Regions from separate parts of the Cupriavidus sp. genome, predicted to be linked through region 2. Evidence: predicted binding sites of a transcription regulator. Region 2 holds the regulator's gene; each other region holds the start of a gene.
The links. The regulator FliA, encoded in region 2, starts transcription of late flagellar genes. The targets are predictions, from matches to a motif close to CTAAAGTTTNNNNNNNNNNNGCCGNTA.
Positions count from the first base shown of each region.

Region 1: flgM (flagellar biosynthesis anti-sigma factor FlgM) is a predicted target of FliA. The motif match lies at 2,171-2,197, and genes of this name have one in related genera.
Region 3: fliD (flagellar filament capping protein FliD) is a predicted target of FliA. The motif match lies at 1,855-1,881, and genes of this name have one in related genera.
Region 4: ACO550_RS06530 (flagellin N-terminal helical domain-containing protein) is a predicted target of FliA. The motif match lies at 4,480-4,506, and genes of this name have one in related genera.

Region 1 covers NZ_DBHKYV010000016.1:107,483-115,446, reverse strand. Annotated here, with positions in the region: gene ACO550_RS20015 (FUSC family protein) at 1-847, opposite strand, end outside; gene ACO550_RS20010 (hypothetical protein) at 1,016-1,186, opposite strand; gene ACO550_RS20005 (flagellar protein FlgN) at 1,352-1,816, opposite strand; gene flgM (flagellar biosynthesis anti-sigma factor FlgM) at 1,824-2,141, opposite strand; gene flgA (flagellar basal body P-ring formation chaperone FlgA) at 2,420-3,172, opposite strand; gene flgB (flagellar basal body rod protein FlgB) at 3,574-3,990, shown strand; gene flgC (flagellar basal body rod protein FlgC) at 4,015-4,422, shown strand; gene ACO550_RS19980 (flagellar hook assembly protein FlgD) at 4,470-5,138, shown strand; gene flgE (flagellar hook protein FlgE) at 5,250-6,503, shown strand; gene flgF (flagellar basal-body rod protein FlgF) at 6,532-7,275, shown strand; gene flgG (flagellar basal-body rod protein FlgG) at 7,331-7,964, shown strand, end outside.
Region 2 covers NZ_DBHKYV010000004.1:105,831-113,794, reverse strand. Annotated here, with positions in the region: gene paoC (aldehyde oxidoreductase molybdenum-binding subunit PaoC) at 1-1,379, opposite strand, end outside; gene ACO550_RS09045 (FAD binding domain-containing protein) at 1,384-2,334, opposite strand; gene paoA (aldehyde dehydrogenase iron-sulfur subunit PaoA) at 2,331-2,996, opposite strand; gene ACO550_RS09035 (flagellar protein FlhE) at 3,223-3,681, opposite strand; gene ACO550_RS09030 (RNA polymerase sigma factor FliA) at 3,681-4,397, opposite strand; gene ACO550_RS09025 (MinD/ParA family ATP-binding protein) at 4,506-5,321, opposite strand; gene flhF (flagellar biosynthesis GTPase FlhF) at 5,334-7,874, opposite strand; gene flhA (flagellar biosynthesis protein FlhA) at 7,885-7,964, opposite strand, start outside.
Region 3 covers NZ_DBHKYV010000016.1:137,256-145,219, reverse strand. Annotated here, with positions in the region: gene ACO550_RS20150 (tripartite tricarboxylate transporter substrate-binding protein) at 155-1,141, opposite strand; gene ACO550_RS20145 (hypothetical protein) at 1,371-1,682, opposite strand; gene fliD (flagellar filament capping protein FliD) at 2,073-3,533, shown strand; gene ACO550_RS20135 (tripartite tricarboxylate transporter substrate-binding protein) at 3,661-4,656, opposite strand; gene ACO550_RS20130 (LysR substrate-binding domain-containing protein) at 4,991-5,947, shown strand; gene ACO550_RS20125 (aromatic acid/H+ symport family MFS transporter) at 5,944-7,290, opposite strand; gene ACO550_RS20120 (3-hydroxybenzoate 6-monooxygenase) at 7,388-7,964, opposite strand, start outside.
Region 4 covers NZ_DBHKYV010000003.1:4,156-12,119, reverse strand. Annotated here, with positions in the region: gene ACO550_RS06550 (flagellar protein FliT) at 1-192, opposite strand, end outside; gene fliS (flagellar export chaperone FliS) at 222-650, opposite strand; gene fliD (flagellar filament capping protein FliD) at 668-2,134, opposite strand; gene ACO550_RS06535 (flagellar protein FlaG) at 2,217-2,588, opposite strand; gene ACO550_RS06530 (flagellin N-terminal helical domain-containing protein) at 2,701-4,383, opposite strand; gene ACO550_RS06525 (RNA chaperone Hfq) at 4,626-4,946, opposite strand; gene ACO550_RS06520 (methyl-accepting chemotaxis protein) at 5,847-7,787, shown strand.

The sequences.
Region 1 (7,964 bases), on a different contig from region 2:
CTTCCAGCGCGCTGGCCATTTCCAATAGCAGGTCGCGGATATTGCGCTCGTCGACACTGGTGTCCGCCGCATCGGGGTCGATCGCAGCCAGCATCTCAAGCGCGCTGATGCAGACGCGCGCGCTGTGCTGGACTTCTTCCAGATCTGCCGCGGATACATTGGTTTCCTTGGCCACGGACGGAATGAGGCTGCGCAGTTGTACCAGCGACGCCGACAGCTTCATCATGTCCTGCTGCCGTTCTTTTTCGTCGCGCTGGCCACGTTCGATCTTGGCATGCACGGCCGCGCAGGCGCGCAACAGGCCCGCGAGCTTGAAGCGCCAGGAGTACGAGGCATAGGCGGGTAGCGCGAACGAGAACACCAGGGCGATGACCGTGCCGATCAATACGTCGACCGTGCGCCACAAGGCATCGTAGACATCCTGATTGCCGTGCCCGGCAGTAATGACGACCGTAATCCCGGCCAGCAGCGCAACGTAGCCGCCCTTGCCGACCGCATGATAGGCACAGAATCCACAGATAACCGCCATCAGCCCGAACGTCAGCATCGGGATGCCGAAGTAGTTCTCCTGGATGATCAGGAACAGGCCGATCAGGGCGCCGATCAGCGTGCCCACGCCGCGCTCGGCGGCACGCCGGCGGATATTGCCGTGGTGCTGCAGACCGCCGATCACCACCAGCACGGTGATGGTGGCCCATTCACCGTGCGGAATATTGATGCCTGTCGTGAGCGCGATCGAAACCAGCAAGGCCAGCGCCACGCGCGTGGCGTGGAAAATGCGGGCCTGCCGGAACCGTCGGTCGGGGTCGAACAGCGCGCTGGTTGTTTTTCGCAGTGCCTCGAACATCGCGGTGATCACCGTCCGGAGATCAGAACGCTTCGAGTGTATAGAGCGAGACCCAAGTTCCGCAATGTTTACATTCGGAAGGTCAGGCAAGCGGGAGGGCCCGGGCGGCAGTTCCGGGCGCAGTTGTGGGCTATCCACGGCGGCTTGGTGCCGTGAGGCGCCGCGGGATCAGGATGGATCTTTGGTGCGCGTGCGCGATACCGCCGACATGATGCCGATGCCGAGCACGATCACGCAGGCAATGCCGATATACACCGGGGCAAGCCCTGCGGTGGAAAGACCCCAGGCGATGCCGCCTACCAGCAGCAGAAGACCAATAACGTATAGCGCAAATGACATGGCAGTTCCTCCGGACGATGTTTTTGCTTACCGGACGTCACAGCGCTGCAGTTGCAGCGCGTGGCTCACTGTCAATGTAGGGAGGAAGTCCGTCGCGCGGAATCGGACGATTGCCGAGCCTGACGTAGGCAGGCTCTGACGCGCGCTTGCAGAAAACGGGCTGTCTCAGCCCGCGGCCAGGCTCACGCCCGCGGCATTCGAGTGCGACTTGCCGTTGCGGCCATACATTTCGTTGGGAGCCATGCCGCCCTGTCGCAGTACCTGGATGGCTTCCTGCGTGAACTCCAGATGGGCATTGACGATGGCGCCATTCATCTCGTTGGAGTCCTTGGCCTTGTGCGCAAAGAACACCACCTTGCGCCACGCCTCGGCTACCTCGTGATCCACCTGGCGGCCAACCAGCAGGCCGCCCGCGCCGATACGCAGGCCAAGCGCAATCATCTGCGCCTCGCGTGCGGCCGTGGCAATTTTCAGCGCCTGGGCCAGTTCCATCTTCATGTTGAGCAATTCGCTCAACGCCTGAAAGTCCTGTCGCTTGATGGCTTCGCGCTCATCTGCAAGGGTTCGGCCAAATGCCGCAATGGCGCTGGCTTCATGCGAAAGGGACTGGATCAGGGCTGCTTGGCTCATGTCAGGTTCAGGATTGGCTGCCGCCCTGGCTCAGCTCATGCAATGACGCGAGCAGGCCATCGGCGATCTTGCTGGGATCGATCTTGATCCGGCCTTCCGCAATTGCCTGACGAACCTCTTCCACCTTGGCGGCATCGATGTCGCTGTCACTGTCCTGCAGCAGGCGCGCACCAATCTCGCGAACCTGTGCGGCCATTGGGCTGACGCGCACGCCGGTCAGGGCGGAGGGGTCCGTCGACGTGGCACCGTTGGTCGCCGGACGGGCGTTGCCTTCGGTAGCCGTAGTGTCGGCGGGCCGGGACGGAGTGGAGTTGTTGATCTTCACGGTGAAATCCTTGCTGGGTTCCTCTGGGTTATCGGCCCGACCGGCAGGAACTTTAGATGATTTCCTGCGCTGTCTGGCCAATCCCGGAGCGGGCTGGCCGCATTTTCGCACGGTCTGCCTGCGCCGGTTGTTACGACTGCTTTTTCCTGCTGTTTCGAGGGTCCCAGCCCGTGTGACGACTAACTTCCCGATAACGCAAAAGACTGCAAAGACTGCAAAGACTTAACCACAACAAAGAAATCGAAACCAAAAGTGATGCACAGGATGCATGGTGCCTGTTACTGCAGCACTACGGTATCGCCGTTGCGCACCAGTCCGCTCACCACCTGGCCGTTGCGCAGACGTACCTGCACGGGATTGCCGGTGGCGGCGTCGGTCAGCACCTTGCCTTCGCTGCTCAACTGGAACGCTTCACCTTCCACGGTCACGTTGACGGTCTGGCCTGACTTCACGGCAATCGGTTTGCGGATCAGGTCGGTGCGCATTGGCGAGCCGGCCGCGATACGGTTAGCGGCCACCGACCCTTCAACTTGCGACGGGTCGGTCACCACGGCGCGTGGCAGGGCGCCCAGGTCGCCCTGACGCAATTCCAGATCGGCGACGGTAATGGTCTCGCCTGGACCCATGGCGCGGGCGGCCACGTAGTAGTCGGTCAGTACGGAGACACGCGCCTGCATGTAGCGGGTCCATGGCCGGTCGCCACCACAGCGCACGCCTACGTTGACGCGTCCGTAAGGCGCGGCACCCGCGGGCAGGAACGGTTCGGGATTCACGCAGTCAGGTGCGCGGCCGCCCGAAGGCGGTCCTACTTGCACGCTGACCTTGCCCGGCAGTCCGTTCGACTGGCGCAACAGGAATTGCTCGACGGCCACGCGTGCGGGGTCATCGCTAAACGGATTCGGGGCCGCCTGCGCGTGCGCGGCGCCGGGGGCTGCCACCGGCGTGACCTGGGCGGGCGCGGCCATTGCGGGCGATGCCAGCGCAATGCCGGCCAGCACCATCCATGCGGCGGCCTGGCGATAGAGAGTCATAGGGTCATCCCAGCAAGGATGAGACGGCAGTGAACGCAGGTTCGGTACGAAGGTGTTAACCCGCGGACGATGCCGTCGCACAACAGTTGAACATTCGTAAACGCTTGTGGCGAGGTCTGGCCAACCGTGACGCGACCATCCCCGCACTGACTGCAGGGCCTTGTGTGGCGCGCCTTTGGAGCCGGCCGTGCAAAGCCACGCAGGCAGTCAGTGGGAGCCATTGTAGGCAGCCTCGCGCGAGAGACCGAGCCGGAAATGCGCGGGTTTCTCGTCTTTATTCGTGCGATTGGCGTGACAAGGCGGCCCCTAAGATGGCAACCCTGAAGAAGCCCGACCGGGGCGTATACCCAGGTCTACGGCAGTTCTCTCCCCGAAATGAAGCCATTGCAGGAAAGGCAGACATCATGGACAGACTCGATGCGGCGTTCCGCTTCCAGCAGGAAGCGCTGAGCCTGCGGACCCAGCGGCAATCGGTGATTGCCTCGAACATCGCCCACGCGGACACGCCCGGCTACAAGGCGCGCGACTTCGACTTTGCCAGCACGCTGGCCCAGTCGGTGGAGCGTGGCAACCAGCAGCGCGACGGCGTGTCGCTGTCCACCACGTCGACCCGCCACCTGGCTGCCCAGGCGCCGGCCATCAGCAACAGCGAGCGCGACCTTGAGTACCGCATTCCGCTGCAATCGAGCGTCGACGGCAACACCGTGGAAATGGACACCGAGCGCGTGGCGTTTGCCGACAACACGGTGCACTACGAAGCCGGTCTGACCGTGATGAGTTCCAAGATCAAGACGATGCTGTCTGCGATCCAGAACTGATATCCAGAACTGATGGAGTAGACCATGGGTTCCATGAACATCTTTGACGTAGCGGGCTCGGCCATGGCCGCGCAGTCGCAGCGCATGAACGTGACCGCGTCGAACCTGGCCAACGCCGACAGCGCGGTGGCGCCGAACGGCCAGCCGTATCGTGCCAAGCAGGTGATCTTCGAGATGGCGCCGACGCCGGGCCAGAGCGATGTAGGCGGTGTGCAGGTGGCGGGCGTGATGGAAGACACCGCGCCCGCACGCATGATCCACAACCCGTCGCATCCGCTGGCCGATGCCAATGGCTACGTGACGATGCCCAATGTGAACCCGGTGGAAGAGATGGTCAACATGATCTCGGCGTCGCGTTCCTACCAGGCCAACGTGGAGGTGCTCAACACCGCCAAGAACATGATGCTGAAGACGCTGACCATTGGTCAGTAACGCGCAACCCTTTCGAATCCCTGATTTCCGACTAGCCGGAATACACCATGGCAACTTCCACAGTAGGCAGCACCACCTCCACCTCGGCCGTGAACCAGGCCCTGCAAAGCGGCAGCGCCAGCGCGTCTGACCTGCAGAGCAACTTCCTGACGATGCTGGTCACGCAGATGAACAACCAGGATCCGCTCAACCCGATGGACAACGCGCAGCTGACCTCGCAACTCGCGCAGATCAGCACCGTGAGCGGCCTGCAGACCATGAACCAGACCATGACGCAGTTGCTGACGCAGACCGCCGCCAGCCGCGCAATGGATTCGGCAAGCCTGATCGGCAAGACCGTGATGGTGCCCGGCTCGGCCGTAAGCGTGGCCGACGGTGTGGCCGGCAAGATTGGCGTGGACGTGCCGTCGACGGCAGACAGCGTGACGGTGCAGGTGCTGGACAAGAACGGCAACGTGGTGCGCAACATCGACATGAAGGGCCAGACCGCCGGCGTGCATGACATCGCCTGGGACGGCAAGAACGACCAGGGCAACGCAGTGGCCGACGGCGACTACAGCTTCAAGGTTGCCGCCACGGCCAACGGCAAGGACGTAACCCCGGTCGCGCTGATCTACGGCAAGGTGCAGGCCATCAGCGGCGACAGCACCGGCGTGCTGGTGGACCTGGGCGACGGCAAGACCGCCAACGTCGACGACGTGCGCCGTATCTCCTGAGCATCGGCACCAACGACGGTAGCGGATTCAACGCCTTTAGAAAATTACGAATCACCCGGTCCGGCGTACGCGCGGGCAATTCACGAACGACAGCCTTATTAGGGGAAAATCATGGGTTTTGGTCAAGGGGTAAGCGGCCTGAATGCCGCGGCGTCCAACCTGGACGTGATCGGTAACAACATTGCCAACGCCAACACGGTTGGTTTCAAGCAATCGACGGCACAGTTCGCCGATGTGTACGCAGGCTCGAAGATCGGCCTCGGTACGCGCGTGAACGCCGTGGTGCAATCGTTCACCAACGGCAATATCTCGACATCGGGCCGCAACCTGGACGTGGCCATCAGCAACGGCAATGGCTTCTTCCGCCTGACCAATACCGATGGTTCGGTGTTCTATTCGCGTAACGGCCAGCTGCAGCGCCTGGACGATGGCCGCCTGGTCAACGCCACGGGCCTGCAGGTGACCGGTTACCCGGCAGGTTCGAAGGCCGGCGGCGTGGCGCCGCAGCCGATCACGATCAGCAACGCGCAGATGCCGCCGAAGGCAACGACCAACATCGCGGCGCAGTTCCAGCTCGATTCGCGCAGCACGGTGCCGACCAATGTGTTTGCCAGCAATCCGGCCGCAGTGCCGCCGGTCGTGCCCGATTCGTCGATGTTCAGCTACAGCACGGCCATGACCGTGTACGACTCGCTGGGCAACAAGCAGCAGCTGACCGCGTACTTCGGCAAGTCGGTCGTGGCGGGCCCGCCCGTTGCGCCGGCCCCGCTCAACGCATCGGGCGGCAATGACTGGACCATGAACCTGACGGATTCGGCCGGCAATGTCCTCAGCACGACCACCATCTCGTTCGATGCGAACGGCACGATGGTCGGCACCACGCCCGCCGCTCCGACCGTCACGCTGCCGGCCGCCAATGGCGCCGCCGCGATGACTGCCGCGGTCAACCTGACCGGCACCACGCAGTTCGGTTCCGACAACGACCCGAAGAGCATCGTGCAGAACGGCTTTGCCTCGGGTGCGCTGCTGGGCTTCTCGGTGCAGGAAGACGGCACCATCCTGGGCTCGTACTCGAACGAACAGACGCTGTCGCTGGGCCAGATCGCCATGGCATCGTTCGGCAACGTTGAAGGACTGAAGCCGGAAGGCGACAACGTGTGGTCGGCCACCGGCGCCTCGGGCCAGGAACTGCTCGGCACGGCTGGCGGTTCGATGGGCACGCTGAAGTCGAACGCGGTGGAAGAGTCGAACGTGGACCTGTCCGGCCAGCTGGTGAACCTGATCGTGGCACAGCGCAACTATCAGGCCAACGCCCAGACCATCAAGGCGCAGGACACCGTCCTGCAGACCCTGGTGAACATCTGATCGATGGCCCTGAGCTGACGCATACGCCATGGACCGCATGATCTACACCGCCCTGTCGGGCGCCAAGCAGATACTCGACCAGCAGGCCGCGGTATCGAACAACCTGGCCAACGCCTCCACGCCAGCCTTCAAGGCGCAGGTGAACCTGTACCGCGCCGTACCGGTGCAGGGCCAGGAAACGCAGACGCGCGCCTTCACGCTGGCGTCCACGCCGGGTGCCGACATGAAGGCCGGCCCGCTGACTTATACGGGCCGCGATCTCGACGTTGCCCTGCAGGGCAACGGCTGGCTGGCGGTGCAGATGCCTGACGGTTCCGAGGCCTACACCCGCGCGGGTTCGCTGCAGGTATCGGCCGACGGACAGTTGCAGACCTCGGCGGGGCGCCCGGTGATGGGTGATGGCGGTCCGATCGCCGTGCCGCCGGGCTCGACGGTGTCGATCGGTACCGATGGCAGCGTGGTGGTGCGCGGCCCGGGCGAGGCCGCCAACGGCCTGGCGCAGGTAGGCAAGCTGCGCGTGGTCACGCCGCCGCCCGAAGGGCTCGCGCGCGGTGACGACGGCTACTTCCGCCTGCGTCCCGGCGTGGATGCGCTTCAGCAGGACCCCAACGTGCGTGTGGTGTCCGGCGCGCTCGAAGGCAGCAATGTCAACCCGGTCGAGGCCATGGTGGACATGATTGCCAATGCGCGCCGCTTCGAGATGCAGATGAAGATGATCTCGGGCGCCGATACCAACGACCAGCGGGCCAACTCGCTGCTCTCGAACAACTGATGACGCGCGCGCCAGCGATCGCACGCACGACAACACTAGCGAACTAGGACAACCCATGATCCGCTCTCTCTGGATTGCCAAGACCGGCCTCGATGCGCAGCAGACGCAGATGGACGTGATCTCGAACAACCTGGCCAACGTGTCTACCACGGGCTTCAAGCGCAGCCGCGCGGTGTTCGAGGAACTGATGTATCAAACGATCCGCCAGCCCGGCGCACTGTCGTCGGACCAGACCGTGCTGCCTTCCGGCATGCAGCTCGGTACCGGCGTGCGTCCCGTGGCCACGGAGCGTATCCATACGCAAGGCAACCCGCAGCAAACGGGCAATGCCAAGGACGTGGCCATCATTGGCCAGGGCTTCTTCCAGGTCACGATGCCGGACGGCACCACGTCGTACACGCGTGACGGTTCGTTCCAGGTCGATCCGAATGGCCAGCTGGTAACGTCCAGCGGTTTCGTGATCAATCCGGCCATTACGCTGCCGGCCAACTACACGTCGGTGAACATCGCACGCGACGGTACCGTGACCGTGATGCAGCCGGGCTCGACCAACGCCGCGACGGTTGGCCAGATCCAGCTTGCCACGTTCCCGAACCCGGCCGGCCTGGAAAGCCTGGGCGAGAACCTGTATGTGCAGACCGACGCGTCGGGCGCACCGAACACCTCGGTGCCGGGCCTGAACGGTGCCG
Region 2 (7,964 bases):
ACCATGCCATTTGCGTCGATGGCAACGCGCGCGCCCGATTTCATGACCAGGTTATTGCGGAATGCCGAAGCCACGCCCATGCCAATCATCCAGCGCCCTTCGCGCATCGACGCAGGCTTCGCATTGCGTCGATTCCAGCCGAACCGCTCGGCACCCAGGCGCAGGCACTCTACAAACCGGCGCTGGGAGAACGGCCGCTGCGGCTTCTCCGGATCGACCTGCGTATCGTTGAGAATGCGGAACTGCACCGGGTCCATGCCCACTTTCTCGGCCATCTCATCTATGGCGATTTCCAGTGCCATCAGTCCGGGCGCTTCCCCGGGGGCCCGCATCGCATTGCCTTCAGGCAGGTCGAGCGTAGCCAGTTGCATCGAGGTCATGCGGTTGGCGCCCGCATAGAGCAAGCGCGTCTGCATCACAGCCGTTTCGGGCTGACCGCCTTCGAGGTCACCAGACCAGCTCTCGTGACCGATCGCGGTGATTTTGCCGTCTTGCGTGGCGCCGATGCGGATACGCTGGATCGTGGCAGGCCGATGCGTCGTGTTGTTGATCATCAGCGGACGGGTCAGTGCCACCTTGACCGGACGCTTCGCAGCTCGGGCGCCAAGCGCGGCCAATAGCGCTTCGGCACGAATAAACAGCTTGCCGCCAAAGCCGCCGCCAATAAATGGCGAGACGATCCGCACTTTCTCCTTGGGCAGTCCGAGCGTACGGGCCAGGTCGTCGCGACCCCACGCAATCATCTGGTTCGCGGTCCACACGGTAAGCTTGTCGCCGTCCCACGCCGCAATCGACGCATGCGGCTCCATCATCGCGTGAGACTGGTCAGGAGTGGTGTAGCGCGCATCGAGCTGAACCGGCGCAGCGGCAAACGCGCCTGCGAAGTTACCGACTTCGGTATCGGGTTTCGAATCCTTCTTGGGTTTTTCGGCCCAGCAGCATGCATCTTCGAGGTCGAAGCGACCCTTCTCCTGAACGTAGTCCACGCGAATCTGCAACGCCGCGGCACGCGCCTGCTCAAACGTTTCCGCCACCACCAGCGCAACCGCCTGATGGTAGTGCTGGATTTCGGGGCCGCCCAGCAGCTTGGCTGTATTGCGCTGCCCCTTGCCAAGCTTTCCCGCATTGGCTGCAGTGACGATTGCCAGCACGCCTGGCGCACGGCGCGCTTCGTCGAGATGCATCGCCTGGATACGACCCTTGGCAATACCGGCGCCCACCACATAGCCATAGGCCTGGTTCGGTGCCACATCATGGCGTTCGTAGGCGTACGGTGCGGTGCCGGTCGTTTTTCGGGCACCGTCGATACGGTCCACTGCCTGGCCAATCACGCGTCCCTGGTCGATCGGATTGGTGGTGGCGGGTGTGTCGAATTTCATGGCTTCACCCCTTTGCCTGAAGCATTGCCGCAGCCAGCGTACGCCGCACGAGCTGGATCTTGAAAGCGTTGTCCTGCGTGGGCGTGGCGCCGTCCAGCAGCCGCTGCGTCATCGCGGTGGGACCATGCGGCATCTCGCCTTCGGCCGCCTCAACACGCCATGGCCTGGGTGCCACGCCACCCAGCGCCACGCGCCCGGTGCCGTCGCGCTGGATGATGGCCGCTACTGAAACCAGTGCAAACGCATACGATGCCCGGTCCCGTACCTTGCGATAGATCTGCACGCCACCAATGGGAGCCGGCAGGGTGACCGCCGTAATCAGTTCCCCGCGCTCCAGCACCGTGTCGATGTGAGGTGTATTGCCGGGTAGCCGATGGAAATCCGCGATCGGGATCACACGGCGGGCCCCATTCGGACGCACGGTCTCCACACTGGCATCGAGCACACGCATGGCCACGGCCATATCGCTCGGATGCGTGGCGATGCAAGCATTGCTGCCGCCAATCACGGCCAGCTGTCGCGTCACGCCACCGATCGCCGCACAACCGCTGCCCGGCACGCGCTTGTTGCATGGCTGGTCGGTGTCATAGAAATAGGGACAACGTGTACGCTGCAGCAGGTTACCCGCCGTGGTGGCGCGGTTGCGCAGCTGACCGGACGCACCGGCCAGCAACGCGCGCGACAGCACGCCATAGTCGCGCCGCACGCGCGGATCCGCTGCCAGGTCTGTATTGCGCACCAGGGCGCCAATGCGCAGGCCGCCTTGCGGCGCCGCTTCGATCTGATCGAGCGCGAGCCCGTTTACATCGACCAGGTGGGTGGGCGCCTCGATACCGAGCTTCATCAGATCGAGCAGGTTCGTACCGCCCGCGATGAAGCGGGCGCCGGGCGTTTGCAAGGTGGCCGCGGCTGCCTCGGCGGGCGACGCTGCCCGCTCATAGGTGAATGGGTTCATGTCTGGCTCCCGGCAACCTCGCTGATCGCGTCAAGGATGTTCGAGTAGGCGCCGCAGCGACAGATATTGCCGCTCATCCGTTCCCGGATCTCACCCGGAGACAGGTGCGGACGCGCATTGAGGTCAGGGCTCACGTGACTTGGAATGCCAGCGCGGATTTCATCGAGCATGGCCACGGCCGAGCAGATCTGGCCCGGCGTGCAATAGCCGCACTGGTAGCCGTCATGCCTGACGAATGCCACCTGCATCGGGTGCATGCGGTTGGGCGTACCAAGGCCTTCGACCGTGGTGATCTTCGCGCCTTCGTGCATGACCGCCAGCGTCAGGCACGAATTGATACGGCGGCCGTCGACGATCACCGTGCAGGCACCACACTGCCCGTGATCGCAGCCCTTCTTGGTACCGGTCAGTTGCAGGTGTTCGCGCAGCGCATCGAGCAGCGTGGTGCGCGTATCGAGCTCCAGCGCGCGCGGCTGGCCATTGACGATAAATGCCACCTTCGACGCCACCGGCTTGAGCGCGGCCGGAGATTGGGACGGTGGGTGAACGGCAGATGGCGCGGCGGCACCGGCTGGCGCGGCTGCCGCCGTGACCGACGCCGCACTCACCATGACGAATTCCCGCCGCGAAAGCTTGAGGTCGCTTGAGGCTTTGGCTTCCATGTCGTTGGATCCTTTCTGAAGGTCAGAGGGATGGCAACGTGGCGAGACTTGCACGCAGGAATTACATGGCGATGCCGCACAAGGCCGGCGTCGGGCCAACAGAAATCTGGCTGTGAGGAGAATGTCGCGCTTGCCGCACGTTGCTTGGCGGAAGCGGCGCAGGAAGCGTGCCACCGGCGCGGGCCGCTGGCATTACCGGTAGCCCGGCTCAGTGGGTTGAGCCGGTTCAGCGGTAGCTGACAGTGACTTCGTTGCTGCGGCCTTGCAGCAGTGGGGTCATACCGCCCTGGCCTGGCAGCCGGTAGGCGAACACAAAGCCCTTGGTCGCGTCGTCGCCGACGAATGCGTCGGTCTTGCCCTCGGCACCCGACAACAGCACGCAGCGATCCGCATTGCACAGATACGCCTGCAGGTCGATTGGCGGGGTGCGCGTAAAGCTGTAGCGCCAGCGCACCGAAGTGATCCTGCCCATGGCCTGGGGCATCGTCGCCAGCGGCATGACCGGCAACGATAGCGTGCGCTGGCCACGATTGGCGATCTGCGGTGCCGCGGCCGATGCCGTCCATGCATAACGCGAACCCGTGAGCTCGTAGGTCGCTCGCGTGAACACCGGCGCGGGTGTCTGCGCGCCGGTCCAGGCGGGTCCCATCGCGCAGCACATGGCAACGACCAGGGCGCGCCGCATTACAGCATTCCGCGCAGCTGGTTACGCAGTCGCGTAATGGCCTGGCTGCGGATCTGGCAAACGCGTGATTCCGTGACCTCGAGTACCGCGCCGATTTCGCGCAGGTTCAGTTCCTGGTCGTAGCACAGCGACAGCACCAGTTTCTCGCGCTCGGGCAGCTTGTCGATGGCGCGGATCAGCGCGTCGCGCATGCCCGATTCCATCAGCACCGTCAACGGATTGCCGTCGTCGGTCACGCCCAGGTGGCGATCGAGAAAATCCTCTTCGCCAGAGCGCTCGAAGTCTTCATAGTGCAACAGCTGGCACCCATAGACCTCGTTGAGCAGCTCCTGGTATTCGTCGAGCGCCATGTCCAGTTCCTTGGCCACTTCCGAATCGATCGGCGTGCGGCCAAGCTTCTGTTCCAGCTGGCGTTGGGTACGCTCGATCTTGCGCGTGAACTGGCGCAGGCTGCGCGACTGCCAGTCGTTGGCGCGCACCTCGTCGAGCATCGCGCCACGAATGCGCTGGCTTGCGTAAGTCTCGAACCGGGCGCCGTGATTGTCTTCATAGCGCTTGGCGGCGTCGAGCAGACCGATCATGCCGGCCTGGATCAGGTCATCGATCTGTACGCTGGCGGGCAACTTGGCCGCCAGTTGCAGCGCGATGCGCCGCACCAGCGATGCGTGTGACTTGACCACGTCCGCCTGCTCGAGCTTTCCCTGAATCGTGTACATGGTGGAATTCTCGGTGAATGCTATCTGTTTGGGCCAGCGCCGGAGAGGCTGAAATCGGCAACTGGCTGGCTGAGTTTCCGGTCTTGTCGAGACTTCTTGTTCTTTACGTCATGCGGGAACGGCCGAAGCCGCTCCCAGGGGCGATGCTTCGTGTCGCAACGGCCACGCGCCAATACGGCTCGCGATATGCCGCAAGGCACCGGTGGCGGCGGCGGCGGGATACGCCTCCACCACGCAGCGCCCCAGCTGGAGCGCACGCGCCACCAGCGGATCCATCGGCAGGTAACCTGCCAGTCCAGCCTCCACGCCCAGGTACTGGCTCGCGGTGCGGGCCAGGTTGCGCGCGAGCGCCGTTACCGTGCCCTCCGCGACCGCCATGTTGACGACCAGCTGGAACTGACGGCATGCGTATTCGTGGTGCAGCCGCTTGATACAGGCATAGGCTGCGGTGATCGACGTGGCCTCTGGGCGCATGACGATCACAAAATTGTGTGCGGTGCCCGCGAGCGGCGACAGCGCGCCGCTCTTGTCACGGCGCGCGTCGATCAGCACCGAGCGCATGTCTGGCAGCAGCGTGGTCAGCGCACGCTCGTCGGGCATGGCACCGGCAGGCGCTTGTCCTGCCGGCAGCACGGCAATGCCGCTGGCCGGACGCGTGCCGAGCGCCGCGCCGAATGGCACGCGGCCACCCAGCACATCGGCCAGCGTGGCAGTCGGCGTAGCGCCGGCGAGCCGCATGGCACGGGCGCCATGCTGGTCTTCATCGACCAGCAGCACGCGTTCACCCTGCATCGACAGCGCATTGGCCAAACCCAGTGCAACCGTGGTCGTACCGGCGCCGGAGTCCGCGCCCACCACGGCAATCCGCCGTGTCACGCGCGGTGCCAGCAAGCGGCGCAGGCTTTCAGCCTGATCGGAGCCCATCAGGTTCACGATCTACTCCCCGGCGGCCGCGAGCTGCGGCATGGCGTCCATGGCAGCCATCGCCTGCAGCGCAGCCGTGGCCGGTTCCGGTGCGTCGCCGGCCGCCAGAGTCGGCGTCACGCTGCGGCCCGGATAGTTTTCCAGCACGTCCAGCAGCGCGAGCAGGCGACCCATGCCCTCGTTCAATACCGTTCCCGCTACCGGCGCATCGACACGCGCCGATGCGCGCCCGGCCAGACGGGACAGGAAGGCCGGCGCTGTCGCCGTTGGCAGATGTTGCAGACGCAGTGCGGTCAGACCCAGCTGCAGCGACACCATATTGGCGCACAGCGCCTGGTCTTCATCGCCTTCCTGCGCAAAGTGTTCCATGGCGTGGCGCAGCGTGCGGAACTGCTCCTCCGCGGAGAGCGTCCACTGCGACCAGCGCGCAACCTGTGCGGCGTCGTTGGCCAGTGCAGGGTCGCACAGCACGTATTCCACCGACAGCGTGTCGCCGGATTCCTGATCCACCATGCGCGATACCACCAGGCATGCTTCGATGCCGGATTCGGCACCGTTGTTGGCGCGCGCGCGTGCCGCGGTACGGACCTGGCTGTCCGGAATACGCACGAGGCAGTGCGCAAGCCAGTGCACGGCATCGCGGTCGCGGCAGCTAACGTCGCCAATCGCATGGAACGTCAGCGTGTCGGCGATCGTATCGAGCTTGTTGGCCAGGCCATCGGCAATCGCACGCGTGGTCTTGCGCGTACCGGCAACCCAGCGTTCACCCAGTTGCTGCCAGCGTGCCAGCGTGGCCGAGGTCGGCAGCGACGTGTTCAGGTTCACCACGGTCCGCGCCGCCGCCAGCGTGGCGCGCACCGTGGCTGCCTCCGCATCGGCCTCGGCTTCGGTCATCGACTGGCGCGCACGGCCCGCTGGCACCACGGTGCTGGCCAGCGGCATGCCGTCGCGGTCGGCCAGCCAGAGCGTGTGCTGCATCATCTGCGGCGCGCGACGGCCTTGCACCGGCTGCGCCACGTTCTGCGTGACGGCCAGCACAAAGCGATCGCAAGCACGGCTAGCTTCCCGGCACATGGTCAGGCGCACCTGCTGCGCCATCGGACGCAGCGCGGACACACCGGCCGCGCGCTGTTGCCACAGCTGGCGCGCCAGGTCGAATCCGTAGCGGGCGTCGTTCAGTTCCTGCACGCAGACGCCAACGGCATTGGCGCTGTCGGTCAGCGAACGCAGCATGTCGTCAGCGCCGCTGCGCTCTGCCTGGCGTGAGGCCACGGCTTCCACGGCACCGGCCTGACGGCGGGCCACATCGGCGTCATTGAACAGCGAACCGCGCCGCGGCGTCAGGAACGCACGTTCCACCAGTGCGCCAGCCTGGGCCAGTTCCAGATGTTCGGGCACGCGCTGGCCGGTCGAGGCGTAGAACACCGGCAGACGGTGGCGGATCACCACGTCGAGCACCGAGCCCAGGTGCGTGGCTTCATCGAGCTTGCTGATGATGCAGCCGTCGATACCACCTGCGGCACCGGCTGCATCGTTGCGATAGGCGTGCACGACTTCGTTGAGCGTATCGCCGTGGGCCGCGCCATTGAGCAGCAGCACCCGCTGCATCGGTGTCTGCACACCGGCCAGCATGGCGATCTGGTCGGAGAGACTGCGGTCACGCTGGCTCATGCCCACCGTGTCGATAATGACGAGGTGCTTGTCCTTCATGGCCGACAGCGCGAAACGCAGGTCGGCGGCATCCTTCACCGCATGCACCGGCACGCCAAGAATGTCGCCGTAGATGCGCAGTTGTTCGTGCGCACCGATCCGGAAGCGGTCGGTGGTCAGCAGCGCCAGGCTTTGCGGACCATGGCGCAGTACAAAGCGTGCGGCCAGCTTGGCGGTAGTGGTGGTCTTGCCGACACCGGTCGGTCCAATCAGTGCCAGCACGCCGCCTTGGGCGAACAGGGCATCCTCGTCGGACAGCACCGGTACCTTCTTGGCAAGTTCCTGCCGGATCCAGGCCATGGCAGCCGGGCGATCGGTGCCCACCGGCAGGCGCGACAGCAGCGTGCGCGACAACTGCCCCGAGAAACCTGCGTTGACCAGCCATTCGAACAGCGATTCACGCAGCGGGTCGCCAACGGCCACACCGGACGCGCCGCTCGACAGGCCGGCGAACTGGCGCTCGAGCATCGAACGCATCGAAGCCAGCTCACCGCGCAGATCGCCCAATGCGGCGTCGTCCTGCGCAGCGGCAACAGGAGCCGTTGCGGTGAGGGCACTGGCAGTAGCCATGGCCGTCATCGGCGGGAACGCGTCTGCGGCAGGTGCCTGCATGTCGTGCAGCGCCTGCAGCATCGGCAGCGGCGAAGGCAGTGCCGCGGCCGGTGGTTCGTACATCTGCGCGCCGGCACTCACGGCGCCAAGATCGGTATCGCGCATCGCCACGATTTCCACGCCGCCGTCGATGGAGCGGTTCGAGAGCACCACGGCGTCGGGGCCCATGGCCTCACGCACCTTGCGCATCGCTTCGCGGCCATTGGCCGCCACAAACTTTGCCACGCTCATTGTTCAGTCCTCACGCTGCGCCGCCGATCATGGCGGTAATGCGGATATTGCGGTTGTCCGGTACTTCGGCATGCGACAGCACTTTCAGCT
Region 3 (7,964 bases), on a different contig from region 2:
CCCCCCCATGCCCCGGGACCAGACCCGGGGCGGGGGGTGGGGGGGGGGGGCCGCGGCCCCCCCAAAAACCACAGTCTAGTCGCAATTTGAACCTCATTGCCCTCTCCCCCGACCCCTCTCCCGCCATTGCGGGAGAGGGGAGCAACAAGCGCAATCAATCCAGCGTAATCTTCCCGGCCTTCACGATCTGTGCATAGCGCGTGGTGTCGCGCTCGATCAGCTTGCGGAACTCGTCAGGCGTACTGCCCACCGGGATAAAGCCCAGCTCCGTGAGTTTCTTCGCCACATCGGCGCTGCGTGTGGCCGCGGCAATTTCCTTTGCCATGCGGTCGACGATCGGTTGCGGAGTGCCGGCCGGTGCCAGCAGTCCAGTCCATGAGCTCATCACAAAGCCCGGGAAGCCGGCTTCCTCCATGGTCGGAATATTCGGCTCGCCGGGCCAGCGCTTGGCCGATGCCACGGCCAGTGCGTTGATCTTGCCGGACTTCACATGGGGCATCGGCACCAGCAGTGGGTCGAATGCCACGGAGACTTCTCCGGAGACCAGCGCAGGCAGGATCGGCGCGCTACCGTTGTAGGGAATGTGGGTCATCTTGACCTTCGATTCCATCGCCAGCCGCTCGCCGGTCAGATGGGCGGAACTGCCAACGCCGCTGGAGCCGAACGTCAACGTGTCGGGATGCTTCTTGCCGTAGTCGACCAGTTCCGCAACGGTTTTCACCGGCAGCTTCTTGCTGGCAAACAGGATGAGCGGAAGCTCTGCCATCTCGGCCACCGGTGTCAGCTCCGACGGCTTGTAGCTGAGCTTCGAGTACAGCGACATGTTCGCGCTGTACGCGGCCAGCACCGACACAAAGGTGTAGCCATCTGGCGCGGAACGCGCGGCGAGGCCTACGCCCAGGGTACTGTTGGCACCGGGCTTGTTCTCGATGATGATTGGCTGGCCCAGGCTCTGCGCCACTTTCTCGAATACCACGCGCGACACGGTGTCGGTGGAACCACCCGGCGTGTACGGCACGATGACCTTGATCGGCTTGGTGGGCCATGCGTCGGCGGCGCTGGCAATCTGGCTGGCAAATACGGTGGCCACGGCAACGGCCACCCCGCACGCAACGCGCGTAGCTTGACGCTTGATACTCACTACATCTCCTTCACTGATTTTCTTCTGCGCCCAGGTCCAGTCGTGGCCCTTGGGCTCGGCGGCCGAGTGCCTCGGCCTTGCCGATTATCAGTGAGGAAGCGTGGCGCCGTAGTTCGGGTCTGCCCCGGGTTTGCCGCGGCACTGTGCGATAGCCGCACCGTGATGCCGGGCGGTGCGGCGAATGGCCTCCAGGCGTACTGCATGGCAGGACGCAGGCGGCCAGACAGACTCAGTCGTCGTCGTGCCAGCGGCGCCATTCGCGTTCACGACGGCGTTGTTCATGACGCCACTGGCGTTCACGCCATTCATGCTCGCGCCAGCCTTCGTAATAGCCCGGGGCCACGACTACCGGGCGCGGCTCGACGATCACGGGGCGCGGCGCCATATAGACCGGCGCCGGCTGATAGTAGACCGGCGCGGGTGGCGGCGCCACGTAGGCCGGCACGCCAATGCCGACGTCGACATTGACATGCGCTTCGGCCGCGCTGGTAGCCGCGAGGGCGGCGAAGCCGATCAGACTTGCGAAAAGGATCCTGGACATATGGGCACCGATGTCGGTTTGCTGCGATGGATGCCGATAGTAACGGCCCCCTGGGGCGACCGTTGACCTTGCAGAGATCGTCTTTGTAAGCTGTTGTATCCAATGTATCCATACAGGCTGCGCTCGCAGGCCCTGTTTGTCAGCGCTATCTCGCGCTGCACCGACTTTCCCTCGCAAGTTAGCTTCTTACATTCTGATAAAGGGTCAGCCCGTGAGTCATTACTCACACTCAGAAAACTTGAGGGCATTTTTGTATCGTCTTTGTATCGATTACGTACCAGGAAAGCTAAAGAACAAAAAGCGGGCGACGTAAACGATGGATGTCAGGGCATTCAGGCGACGCAGCGCATGGATGCCATCCAAAGAAACAAAAAAAGAAGGGCACAAAAAATGGCATCCGTTTCTTCCTTGGGTATTGGCTCGAACCTTCAGCTTTCCACCCTGCTGGACAATCTGGCCGACGCCGAGCGCGCGCCGCTCAAGGCCATGCAGCAGCAGCACACGGCCTACCAGACCAAGTTGACCGCCTATGGCACGGTCAAGAGCGTGCTGACCAGCTTCCAGGCCGCAGCCAAGACGCTGATGAATTCAGCGACGTTCGGTGCGGTCAAGGCCAATGTCGGCAATGCCGACATCCTTGGCGTGACCACCAGCAGCACCGCGGTACCGGGCGATCTCAACGTCAACGTGACCCGCCTGGCGCAGGCGCAGTCGCTGGCCGGAATCGGCTATGCCAAGCAGGACGCGGAGGTGGGATCTGGCACGGTGACGTTCGAATTCGGCACCACCACGGGCTTCGACGAGACCTCGGGCACCTATGTGAATCCGAAGTTCACGGCCAATACGTCCACCGACAAGGAGCCGAATCCGAAGACGGTCACGATCGAGCCGGGCAAGGGTTCGCTGCAGGACATCCGCGACGCGATCAACAAGTCGAACATTGGCGTCAAGGCCAGCATCATCAACGATGGCAGTACCAAGCCGTTCCGCCTGATCCTGACCTCGGAAAAGACCGGAGAGGCGATGAGCATGCGCGTGAGCGGCTCGTCGCCGGAACTGCAGTCGCTGGCTGGCTACAACCCGGAGACCCCGGGTTCGAACGGCATGACCGAGACGCTGCGTGCCACCAATGCCGCGTTGACGGTCAACGGCATTGCGATTACCAGCGCTTCCAATACCGTGGTCGATGCCGCGCAGGGCGTGACGATGACGCTCAAGAAGACGGGCTCGACCTCGCTGTCGATGACGCAGGACACCGAAAGCATCAAGGCATCGATCCAGACGCTGGTCACCGCCTACAACAATATCCAGTCGTCGGCCAAGACGCTGACGCAATTCGACACCGAAGCCGGTACCAAAGGTGCGCTGAATGGCGACGGCGTGCTGCGCGGCATCCAGACTTCGCTGCGCGCGGTGCTGAACAGCCCGGAAACTGGCATGGCGGAGAACGCGCCGAAGATGCTGGCGGCGATCGGTGTGTCGATGCAGAAGGATGGCACGATGGCCATCGACAACAAGAAGCTCGACGCCGCGCTCAAGGACAACCTGCGCGATGTGACCCAACTGTTTTCCGGCGACGGCAAGACGGGCGGGTTTGCGCGCCGCTTGTCGGATGTGGTGGATCGCGTAACTGCCGACAAGGGTCCGTTGGGCGCCGCCAGCGCCGGTCTGGACAAGACCCTGAAGGATCTGGAGAAGCGTTTCAATGCCGCCAACGACCGCGTCGAGGCAACCATCGAACGCTATCGCAAGCAGTTCACGCAGCTTGACCTGATGGTCAGCCAGATGAACCAGACCAGCAACTACCTGACGCAGCAGTTCAACGCGCTCAACAACGCGACGAAGAAGTAAGGACTCTGGTGTAGAAAAGGGCAATGGCGGAAGCTATTGCCCTTTTTTTGTTTGATTTTCAGATGCTCTCGGTTTCGCTCCCCTCTCCCGCGCGGCGGGAGAGGGGAGACCACCCAACGCCGCAACCTCAATCCGCCTTGATGTTCGCCGCTTCGGCAATCTTCTTCAGGCGCGGGATCTCGCTGTTCACGCGCTTTGCATAGTCTGCCGCAGTACCGTACTCGGGCTCGAAGCCATTGGTCGTCATGCTTTTCTGCATGTCCGGGTCCTTCATGACGGTTGCCAGCGCTGCCTCCAGCTTTTGCCTGGCGGGTGCGGGCAGGCCCTTGGGGCCCACTACCGCAAACCACGTTGACAGGTTCACGGCTGGATACCCGCTCTCGGCGGCGGTCGGTACATCGGGCAGCAACGCGGAGCGCGTGGCTGACGTCACTGCCAGCGCCTTGATCTTGCCGGCCTTGAGGATCGGTGCAGCGGCCACGACGGTGTCGACGGTCAGCGGAATCTGGTTGCCGATCAGGTCGGACATGGCCGGTGAACTGCCCTTGTATGGCACGTGCAGCATGTGCAGGCCAGTGGCCGCATTGATCATCTCGCCAGCAAAGTGCGACGTGGTCCCTGCGCCAAACGACCCATAGGTCAGGCCCTTCGGATCGCTCTTGCCCATGGCAACGAGGTCCTTGAGCGAGTTCGCCTTCACTGACGGGTTGGCCAGCAATACCAGGCCCGTCGAGCCGACCAGGCCCAGTGCGTCGAAGCTCTTCAGCGGGTCATATGGCAGCTTTGCATAGGTGACCGGGTTAATCGTGAATGTAGTGGCCGCGCTCAATAGCAGCGTGTAGCCATCGGGCGCGGATTTGGCGACGTAGTCGGCGCCGACGATCGTTCCCGCGCCGGCACGGTTCTCCACGACGACCGATGCATTGAGCGTTTCGCTGAGCTTCTTTGCCAGCAAGCGTCCCAGTACATCGGTGGAACCACCCGGCGTGAAAGGCACAACGAGCTTGATCGGCTTGTCCGGATACGCGGCGGCCGCGACGGAGGGCGTGGTGGAGAGACAGGCTGCAACGCCTGCCATCAGCATGCCGGCCCGGACCCATTTCTTCTGCGGTGCTCCAACCATGTTTTCCCCTTGGTGACGTTGATGACCAACGATACCGCCAGCCAGTCCGGTTTGGCGAAAAAGTCCGCAAATCGCGTGTCAGGAATGTGACGCAGGCATCCGCGTTCGGAGCGCGCCGATGGCACCCCGATGGCGCGTGCCATGCCATCAATGGCTTGCGAGCGGTGCAGCCGTGGTACGAAGTGCCGTCATCACGCGAATGTCGGCACGATGCAGGCACCAGAGGCGGGCGCGCGTAGCAGAACGGACCTTTCTAAAATTGGCAAGGGTTTTTGTGCAATGCACGTAAGATGCGGAAAGCGAAGATCGCACATGGATGCCACGGAAGCCGCCAATGAAACTGACCTCGATTCACGCCGTACCGCTTGCCTACTTCCTGGAGGTGGCGCAGACAGGTTCGCTGACGGCGGCGTCGAAGACGCTGCATGTGGCCGTATCGGCCATCAGCCGGCAGATTGCCCGGCTCGAGGAAGAACTGGGTGTGGTGTTGTTCGACCGGGAACCGCGCGGCATGCGCCTGACCGATGCCGGCCGCGTGGTGCAACAGTACGGCCGCCGTGCGTTTCTTGACGCCGAGACCCTGCAGGCCGACCTGCAGGGTTTGATGGGGCTCGCGCACAGCAAGGTGCGGGTTGCCTGCACCGAAGGTTTTGCGCGCGAGTATGTGCCAACCTTGATTGCATCGTTTCAGCGGCGATACCCGGGCGTGACCTTCGCGCTGGAGGTAGTCACCGCGGCCGAGGCCACGCGGATGGTGCGCGCCGGCGATGTCGACATTGCGCTGACGTTTGCGATCGCCGACCAGGCCGGCATTGCGGTGGAGTATTCGGAAGCCGCGCCCATCTTTGCCTGTGTGAGCCGCAATCATCCGATTGCCGGCATGGCGCGCGTGCCGTTGCGCGAACTGGTCATGCATCCGCTGGTACTGCCGAGCGAAGTGCATACGCTACGGCAACTGTTCGATCTTGCATGCAGCCTGGAGGGCCTGCGGCCGCAGGTGCTGCTGACCAGCAATTCATTGAGTGCGCTGGTCGCCTATCAGAACCATGTCGATGTGGTCTACCTGACCGGCTCGCTGGCAGTGCGTAACACGCTGCGTGCCGATCGTCGTGTACTGGTGCCGATCATTGGCCGCGCGATGCAGCAGCGCGCGTTGCAGATCCAGACCATGGTGGGACGTCACCTGCCGCCAGCGGTGCGCGCGTTCGCCGATGCGCTGCGGCAGGATGCGGCAGAACGGCGGCGGGCCGTCCCGCCGGCCGAGCGAGGCAAGCGCCGTCCCGCAGACTAGCTTGCGGCCAGTTCGTGCGTCATGCGGCCGCGCCGTACGATGCCCAGCGACAGCATGGTGCCCCCGGCGATGACCGCCGGGATGCCGACCAGCACGAACAGCGCCGGCATTGTCAGCCCCATCGACAACATCGTGGCGCCGCCAACCGAGCCCACCACCGAGCCGAAACGGCCCACGCCATTGGCCCAGCTAACGCCCGTGGCGCGGCAATCGGTCGGGTAGTAGCTGGCCGACAACGCATTGGCGCCAACCTGCGAACCCGACACGCAGAAGCCCGCGAAGAACACCGCGGCGCCAGCAGCTACCGGCTCGCCCGCCAGACTGCCGATAGCCGCCACGAACACACCTGCCAGTGCATAGCTCGCAGCCAGCACATAGTGCGGATTGAAGCGATCCATCAGCCAGCCCAGTGCGATGGCGCCAGCGGTGCCGCCAACCTGGAACATCGTGGTGACCAGTGCGGCCGTAGTCAGCGACATGCCGGTGCCGCGCAGCAGCGTGGGCAACCAGCTCGACAGCAGATAGATCACCAGCAGGCTCATGAAGAACGTGAGCCACAGCAGCAGCGTGCCGCGCAGCAGCTCCGGCTTGAACAGGTGCCGAACCGGCGAACCATGGTTGCCCGGCGTCTCCGAGATGACAAACGAGCTGTTCTGCAGATCGGCATGCGGGGCGATGCGAAGCAGCGTCGCGCGCACCCGCACATGGTGGCGCCCCTTCGCCACGAGATAGCGCACCGATTCCGGCAACGACCAGATCAGTACCACCGACAACAGCAGCGGCAGCACGCCCCCTACCAGCAGCACCGAGCGCCAGCCGAACGCCTCGATCAGGCCTGCCGAAGCCAGGCCGCCCAGCGCCGAGCCGACGGTGAAGCCGCAGAACATCGTGGTCACCAGGAATGAACGGCGCTTGGCAGGGCAGTACTCGGAGGTCAGCGTGATGGCGTTCGGCATCGCGCCGCCCAGGCCAAGACCGGTAAGGAAGCGCAGCACGATCAGTTCCCACAGACCTGGCGACCATGCGGATGCCAGGCTGGCCACGCCGAAGAACAGCACCGAGAACACCAGCACGGTCTTGCGGCCGAAGCGGTCGGCCAGGGGGCCGAACAGGAACGCGCCGGCCATCAGTCCGCCAAGGCCAGCGCCGAACAGCGGCGCCAGATGCGCGGGCGTGAGCTGCCATTCGGCGCGAATGGCTGGGGCGATAAAGCCGATGGCAGCCGTGTCGAATCCGTCGATCGCAACGATCAGGAAGCACAGGACGACGATCGTTACCTGGAAAGCGGACAGCGGCTGGCGATCGATGAACGTGGTCACGTTCAACGTGGAGTTGGCGGACATGTTGTCTCCTCCGGAAATACGGGGAATAGGATGGCGAGGCGGCTCTTGTGGCCGCTTCTCTTGCTGCGGGATTGCTGGGTACTGCGCAGGTGCTGACTTACAGCCAGGGAGTCGGGCTCAGCGCCTGCTCGGCACGCCAGCCATGCAACCACTGCAGCGCATCGTAGAACTGCGTCTGCGTGCGGCCTACCCAGAGCGTGTTACGTACAAAGCGGTCCACACCCTTGGCGTGATAGACGCGACCCATGTCGCGCGCGCCATAGAGCACGCGCGCGGTGCGCGGAATACGTGCCTGCTCGTAAAGCTTGAATGCAGCCTCGAAGTCGCCCTCGGCCGCATCCACGGCGGCGCCCAGCGCCACGGCGTCTTCCAGCGCCTGGCAGGCGCCCTGTGCAACGTATTGCGTCATCGGATGCGCCGCATCGCCAAGCAGCGTGGCGCGGCCGAAGCTCCAGCGCTCCACGGGATCGCGGTCGGCGGTGGCCCAGCGCTTCCAGGACGTGGGGCGGTCCAGCATCTGGTGCGGCAGCGCGTGGATGCCTTCGAAGTACGACAGCACTTCTTCCTTGCTGCCGTCGCGCACGCCCCAGACTTCCTGCTCGCGGCTGTGGAACGTCACCACGAGGTTGTATTGCTGGCCACCGCGCAGCGGGTAGTGCACCAGATGGCAGTGC
Region 4 (7,964 bases), on a different contig from region 2:
GCGGCGCAGGCGTTCATCATCGGAGAACTGCGCGCTGTGATCGAGCTGGCGCAGGCGGTCCACCTCGGCCATATAGACCTTCTGCAGGTCGGCGAGCGCATCCCAGTTTGATGCACGGGCGGCCTCAAGCATCTGCTCGGACAGAACCAGCAGTTCCTCGTAGCTTCTGACAATCGGAGACATGGCAAACATCGCGGGATTCCAGTGGTTTCCTGTGGGCTTCAGGCGGGTTGTGCGGTGAATGCGTCGGCCTGCGCCGCCGGGGCATCCGGATCGATCGACGCCCAGGCCGACGACAGGTTTTCCAGCAGGCCGTCCACTTCGCCGAGCATCTCGGCGCTATTGCGCAGGTTGGCCAGCATCAGTTGGCGCGTCATGTATTCGTAGAGGCGTTCGAGATCGGCGGCAATGTCTCCGCCCGCGGTATGGTCCAGCACCGCGCGCAGACCGTTGTCGACGATGTCGATCGCTTTCGAGATGGCCTTGCCCTTGCCGGCGATATCGCCAGCTTCCATGCAGAACTTCGCGCGCGCAATCGCGCCACGCGCACCGTCATAGAGCATGACGATCAGCTTGTGCGGGCTGGCGCTCATGGCGCCGGTGTGAACACCGACCTGGGCATAGGCATTGATGGCTTGGCGCGCGAACATGGTGGAATTCCTTCTCTTTACTTCGAGCTGCTGGAGCTGTTCAGTGCATTGAACTGCTGCGTCAGGTATGAACTGGTCGAGTTCATCTGCGACACCATCAGGTCAAGGTTTGTGAACTGCGTGCGGTAACGTGCAATCGTGTCGTTGATGCGGCTCTGCTCGTCGGTGAATTGCGTGCTCAGGTCCTTCAGCGTCTGGGTCAGGCCGTCCTGGGCGGATTTCAGCGAACCGCTGGTGGCATTGAAACCGTCGATCGTGCTGGCGATCGAGCGCGCAACGCCACCCGTGGTGCCATCGCCACCGAACAGTTGGCTTACCGCGGCCGGGTTGTCGTTCAGCGCCTTGGTCAGCTTGGTATCGTCCACGGCGATCGTGCCGTCCTTCTGGAACGACACGCCGATTGCCGACAGCGTGCTGTAGGCCGAGCCGCTCTCAGGCGTGGTAAGCACGCTGCGCAAGCGCGTCTGGATATTGCGCAGCACGGCGTCGCCGGTCAGTGCCGAGCTGGTACCGGCCGATGCATCGAAAGCGGTCAGCGTCGAGGCCGCCGACTGGATATTGTTGTAGGCGGACACGAACGAGGTGATGGCCGACTTCATCGAATCGGTGTCGCGCGTCACGCTGAGGCTGGTGGTGCCGGTCTGCGACAACGTCATGGTCAGGCCCTGCACGGCGTCCTTGACCGTGTTGCTGGCGCTGGTGATGGAAATGCCGTTCACCGTCAGGTTGGCGTTGGTGCCGCGCACTGCTTCGCGCACGCCGTTCGACGTGGATCCGGTAGCGTCCATGCTGGCCGGATCGAAACCAACCAGTGCCTGCAGGTCAGAGTCGGAGCTCGACACCTGCATGCTGTTGGTCTCGCCCGTGCTGTTCGACGTCAGCACCAGGCGGTACGGCTTGGTGCCACCGTCGTTGACGATGCTCGCGGTCACGCCGATATTGGCCTTGTTGATCGCGTCGCGCATGCCTTGCAGCGTGTTGTTGCTGCTGTCGATCGTGACCGTCTTGGCCGAATCCGACGAGGTCGAGAAGGTCGGGTTGCTGTACTGGCCCGTGCTGCTGTCATAGCCGCCAATGGTGCCGAAATTGAAGGTCAGCGTGGCGGGCAGCGTGCCGTGGACCACCGCGGAATCCTGTGCGGCCTGGCCACCGCTGACCAGGGACTGGGCTTGCGCCATGCTCGTCACGTTGACCGAATACGTACCGGCAACGGCATTGGTACCGGTGGCCACGCTCATCACCGCCGTGTTGCTCACGCTGGCCTTGACCGCCGAGAACGTGTCCGCATTGGCCAGCTTGGTGGCGGTCGACTGGAACGACGACAGCACGCTTTGCACCGTGCCATAGGCCGACAACTTGGCCTGGTAGGCGGTCTGCTGGTTCTGCAGCAGCGTGAGCGGCGCGCTTTCGGCCGTGGTCAGCTGGTCGAGCAGCGTGTTCAGGTCCATGCCGGAACCGATGCCGAGAGAGGAGACGGATGCCATGCTGTTACCTCGTTTATTGTGTTTTGCGTACTAGTTACGTGCTGGATTACGTACCAGACGGGAGAGACTTTGTGTCTTGTTGTCAGGCGGACTGCCGTACCAGCAGCCCTTGCAGCTTGTTCATGGCATGCGCGATGCGCACCATTTCCTCCGACGGCAACTGGCGGATGATCTCGCCGGTTTCGCGGTCCACCACCTTGGTGATGACCTTGTGCGTGACGTCGTCGATGTCGAACTGGAGACCGAATGGCGTGGTACGCAACACATCGCGAAGTTCCTGTACCGCCGTGGTCATATCCTGTGGCAGCGCATCGCGGCCCGCCTCGTCGGCCGGCGCACCGGTGCCATAGGCAGCGGACACGGCCCTGGGCGCGACCGGGGTCGGCACGACGGGGTCGTGCTGAAGCACCGCGGAAGCGGCAACGGTGGAGGCGGCGGCAGCGGAAATGCTCATGATCCGGTCTCTCTATATGAGAAGTGCTATGCAAGCGGCGTGTCCGCTTGCGTAGCACTCCGGCAAAAAACCGGGCCCGAGGGCCCGGTTTCCTGCGGAGCTTGCGGCGTGATTAACGCAGCAGCGACAGCACGTTTTGCGTCGATTGGTTGGCTTGAGCCAGAACCGACGTACCAGCCTGTTGCAGAATGTTGGCGCGGGTCATGTTCGACACTTCCGTTGCGTAGTCTGCGTCCTGGATGCGCGAACGCGACGAGGACAGGTTGGTGATCGTGGTGCCCAGGTTCGAGATCGTCGAATCCAGACGGTTCTGCACAGCACCCAGCGACGAACGCAGCTTGTCAACCGTCGACAGGGCCTTGTCCAGCACGGCCAGCGGGTCGGTCGTCGACGAACCGGCGCTGATCGCGTCGGTCGTCAGCTTGCCGTTGGCATCGATGTTGGCCGTCTTGCCGACGTTGGCGGCGTTGTTGGCAGCCGTACCGCCGGCAGCCACGGTCACCTTGCCGGTGGTCGTGTCAACAGCGTAGTTCGTGGTGTAGCTGGCGGTCTTGGTCAGCGAACCGGTCGAATCGGTGAACACGTCCCACGTTTGCGTGGCTTGCGTCAGCGTGGCCGTACCGGTCATCAGCGAACCCGGAGCAAACGTCACCGTGCTGTTCGAGGCAGCAGCTGCCAGGGCGGTTTCCACTTGGTCAGAGGTGGCCGTGGCGTTGTAGTTCAAGCCACCAGCGCCGTCCGACTTGTACGTCGTGCTACCCACTGCAACGCTGGCTGCACCAGCGGCTGCACCAGCGGCTGCACCCATAACGGCGCTAACCGTGGTCTGCGTCAGGCCACCGGCGTTGTTCGTCGTCAGGTTGCCACCTGCATCCAGGTAAGCTGCCTGGCCACCGATGGTGATCTTGCCTGCCGTATCGATTTCGAAGCTGGTCGAAGCCGAAGAAGCCGACAGGTTCGTGTAGACAGCCGTGTTCTTGCCCGAGGCCGGGGTCAGCTTGGCAGCTTCAGCAGCAACGCCAGCAGCAGCGACGTTGGCGGTGTACTTGAAGTTGCCAGCCTTGGCGTCGTACGTGTAGGTGGAGCCGCCGCCGACTGCAACGGTGTCGCCGTCGCTCAGCTTCGACAGCACTTGCTTGCTCGTGGCGGCCGTGTTCGACGTCGTCACTTGATACGTGTTGGCCGGCAGCGTGGCAACAGCCTTGTCAGCGGCCGTTTGCGAGTTCTGCACGTCGGTCAGCGTAGCAGCCGTGTTCACCTTGCCGGCAACGCTGAAGCCGCTCAGGCCCAGGGTCTTCGAGGAGATTTCCGACAGGTTGATCGAGATCGTTTCGCCGTCGTTGGCACCCACTTGAATCGTCAGCGGCTTGGCGGCGCCCGACAGGACCTTCACGCCGTTGAAGTCGGTCTGGGCCGACGTACGGTCGATTTCTGCCAGACGTTGTGCGATTTCGTCCTGGATCGATTGCAGGTCCGACGACGAGTTCGAGCCGTTTGCCGACTGCACCGACAGTTCACGGATACGTTGCAGGTTGTTGTTGACTTCGGTCAGCGCGCCTTCAGTCGTTTGCGCCAGCGAGATACCGTCGTTGGCGTTACGTTGAGCCTGGGTCAGGCCGCGGATGTTGGCGGTGAAGCGGTTGGCGATGGCCTGGCCGGCTGCATCGTCCTTTGCGCTGTTGATACGCAGACCCGACGACAGGCGCTGAATCGCCGTGTTCAACGACGATTGCGACGCCGTCAGGTTGTTCTGCGTCATCAGCGACAACGAATTGGTATTAATGACTTGCGCCATGGTACGACTCCTATTTGCAATGTTTTAGGCATTCCGGCGGGTGCCGTAACGTTGGCTGCCTGCTTTGCAGGGCGAGAGTGCCTCCGTTGCAAGGGTTATCGACCTCGGGAAGGAAGACTTTAGAGTGATCTTTGCGAGAGTTGCGGGCGCAGTGCGATCTGGTATATCACGCGCGCCTGGCGCGTCCAGGCCGCCCTTATATATAGCGGCGCGGGCCCCGGGGGCGCCGCACCTGGCATGGCTCAGCGGCGCTTGCGTGTGCGCGGAATATAGAGCCGCACGAAATCCGGCGAGGCTTCCGCGTCGAGCATTGCGGTTGTGTCCTCGGATGCGTGCGCGGGCGTGACCACCGTAATGGCGCGCTTGTAGATCAGCGTGGGGGTTGGATCGTCGGCATCGCGGCCGAGCAGGATCATGTAGTTGTCCGCGGCCAGCACGATGCCGTTCAGCCGCGTGCCATTCGACAGGTGAACAATGACGGCAACGCGACTGGCGTTGTGCGCGGCGAACTGCAAGTGCTGCAGCTTCCGACTGGGTCTGGGAGCCTTGATTTCCTTCTTCACAACTTCTCCGGAAGAGCCCGCGAGGGTTCTGGCGGCTGACAACGGTCCGATGATCAGGTACTTCGGTTGGTGTCGCACTAAAAGTGACGTATAGCGCGAACTGATCGCGGCGAGACTTGAAACATTCGCTCTCGGAACCGGCGCGGTGGCTCCACATGATTGCAGCAAACAGGCGCTTCACAAAAGTGAAGGACGCTGCCCGGCTGGCCACTGTGGTTGGCATCCGCAGGAGAGAAGGGGAATACTTCAGGCGGGAGAGTAACAAAGTTTTACAAGCATTGACGAGTCCACCGCATGGCTGGGCTAGAGGAATTGCTCTACTCATTTTATTGCCATGAATTTGTGCTTCGTGTAGCACATAGCCTCTGCGGGTGACCGACGAAATTCTGCTCATGCCCTGGAACCCGCGCCAGCTAAAGGTTTCCGGCAATCGTCCGTTATTCGTCGGTAAGAACAAAAGTGTCGCCTGCGATCACTTTTGTTATTCATGTAGTGCAATCGTTACACCCGCCATAAGGGTAACCCCTGATAGAAGCGGGATTTACACCTCATGTAAGCGGGTTTATCTTCGCGATTCGGGTCCGGGTACAGCCGGACCTTTCACAGCAGTCCTGAAAGCCTACGAGCACCCCGCGCGTGGGCTTCTTTTTTTTGAGCCCGCGTCCTTCGCGGCAAACTGCTCCGCCGCGCCCGCCAGTTCTGGCGAGGTCAAAGTGCACGGGACAGATTAGAAACCTTGCGCTGCCCCGGCAATTTGTGAAAGAGCAGCGACTTTCCCCCCTATTTCATTTTTTCGCTCAAGGCCGGCAAATGCCCGCCGATAGCCGGTCCGTGCGACGCCCGGATTCGGGCGGTTGCCAGTCGTACAAACACAACCGACCGAAAGAAAGGTACGAAGTGATGGGCTTGCGAAAAATGGGTATCGGCGCGCGGATGTCGTTGGCGTTTTTTGTGGTGGTCGTGCTGCTGGCGGCCGTGGCCGCCGTGGGCGTGAAATCGCTCGGCAGCATGAACGACGCGTTGCACTCGGCCGTGGAGCAACGTCTGCTGCGCGTGCTGGACCTGAAGCTGGCCAAGGAACAGGTGCTGACGATCGGCATCATGGTCCGCGACGCGGCCCTGACCGAGGATCCGGCGTTGGCCACACAGAACGCCGAAAAAATTGGCAAGATCCGCGAGAAGGTCAGCGCCACGCTCGAAGATCTTGGCAAGGTGATGCGCGCATCCACCAATCCGGCGGCGAAGACCAGCTTCGATGACCTGATGCAGGCGCGTGCGGCTTACAACGGCCAACTCGACCTGGTCATGCAGCAACTGCGTGGCGGCGAATTCGACGGCGCACGCGCCGGGCTCGTGGTGACCTTGCCGGCGGCGCAGGCCGCGTATTTCGACAAGCTCGATGCCATGGCCGACATGGGCCGCAAGATGGCTACCGAAGCCGTTGACGCGGCGAGCCAGCAGTATCAGTTCACGCGTAACCTGCTGATTGGCCTGTCGATCGTGGCGGCAATCATCGCGTCGCTGCTCGGTATCGGCCTGACGCGCTCGGTGACTCGCCCAGCTACCCAGGCGCTCGATGCAGCGGAAGCGCTGGCGCAAGGGCAACTGGGTCATGCCATCGAGGTGCACAGCCAGGACGAGATGGGCCGCATGCTTGGCGCCCTGGAACGGGCTTTCGGGCAACTGGGCATGCTGGTGCGAGGCATCCAGCAGGCGGCAGGTTCGATCGATACCGCCGCACGCGAAATCTCCACTGGCAACACCGATCTCTCGCAACGCACCGAAGAACAGGCCGCTTCGCTTGAACAAACCGCTGCATCGATGGAGCAACTGACGTCCACGGTACGCCAGAACGCCGAGAATGCACGCCAGGCCAATCAGTTGGCAGTCAATGCGTCGGACGTGGCTACCGAAGGCGGCCGCGTGGTGCGCAGCGTGGTGGATACCATGGACGGCATCTCGAAGTCGTCGGCACGCGTGGCGGAAATCATTGGCGTGATCGAAGGCATCGCATTCCAGACCAATATCCTGGCGCTGAATGCCGCAGTGGAAGCGGCACGCGCAGGCGAACAGGGTCGCGGCTTCAGCGTGGTGGCGGCGGAGGTGCGTAGCCTCGCGCAGCGCTCGTCGTCGGCGGCCAAGGAAATCGGCGAGCTGATCAACGGTTCCGTGCGTCAGGTACAGGACGGCGCCAAGCAGGTGGAAGTGGCTGGCAAGACCATGGACGATATCGTTGGCGCAGTGCGTCGCGTGACGGACATCATGGGCGAGATCTCGAGTGCCAGCGAGGAACAGACGGCCGGCATCGAACAGGTAAGCCTGGCCATCACGCAAATGGAAAGCGTGACGCAACAGAATGCCGCACTGGTGGAAGAGGCCAGCGCTGCCGCCGAAAGCCTGATGCAACAGGCCAGCGGACTGGTAACCGAAGTGGCGCGTTTCGACCTTGGCCGTGGCACCGCGGCCGGGAGCAGCGAGCGCGCCATGCCCGTGGCCCGCGTAGCGCCGGCAGGCAGGTTGGCGGCACCGCAACCGGTGCGCCAGATCACCGCCAAACCTGCACCGGCTCTGCCGAAGCCTGCTGCAAAACCTGCCAGGACCGCAGTGGCAGCCCCAGCAAAGACACGCGTGGCGGCAGTGCCCGCCGCGGCGCGCCCACCCGTACAGCGCCGCACCCAGGCCGAACCCTTGCTGTCGCGGCAGCCAGCCCAAGCTGCAAAGCCGCGTGCGCCAGTGGCACATCAGCGCAAGGAGCCCGTGCTGGCCACGCCTGCGCGCAAGCGCCCCTCGGCCGCACCGGCACCGGCCATGGCCGACACCGGCGATTGGGAGACGTTCTAAGCTGACGCCGCACCCAGTGCGGCGACTGCATGCCCCCTCCGCGTCGTTCGAGCATGTAGACAAAACGTAACATCCCCGCAGTGGCCTGCAGCACAGGACGCGATCGGACAAGCACGGTTTTCAGCGCTCGCCTAAAATGGCGGCTCTCCTTGTCCGATAAAGAGCAGCGAAGCCCCG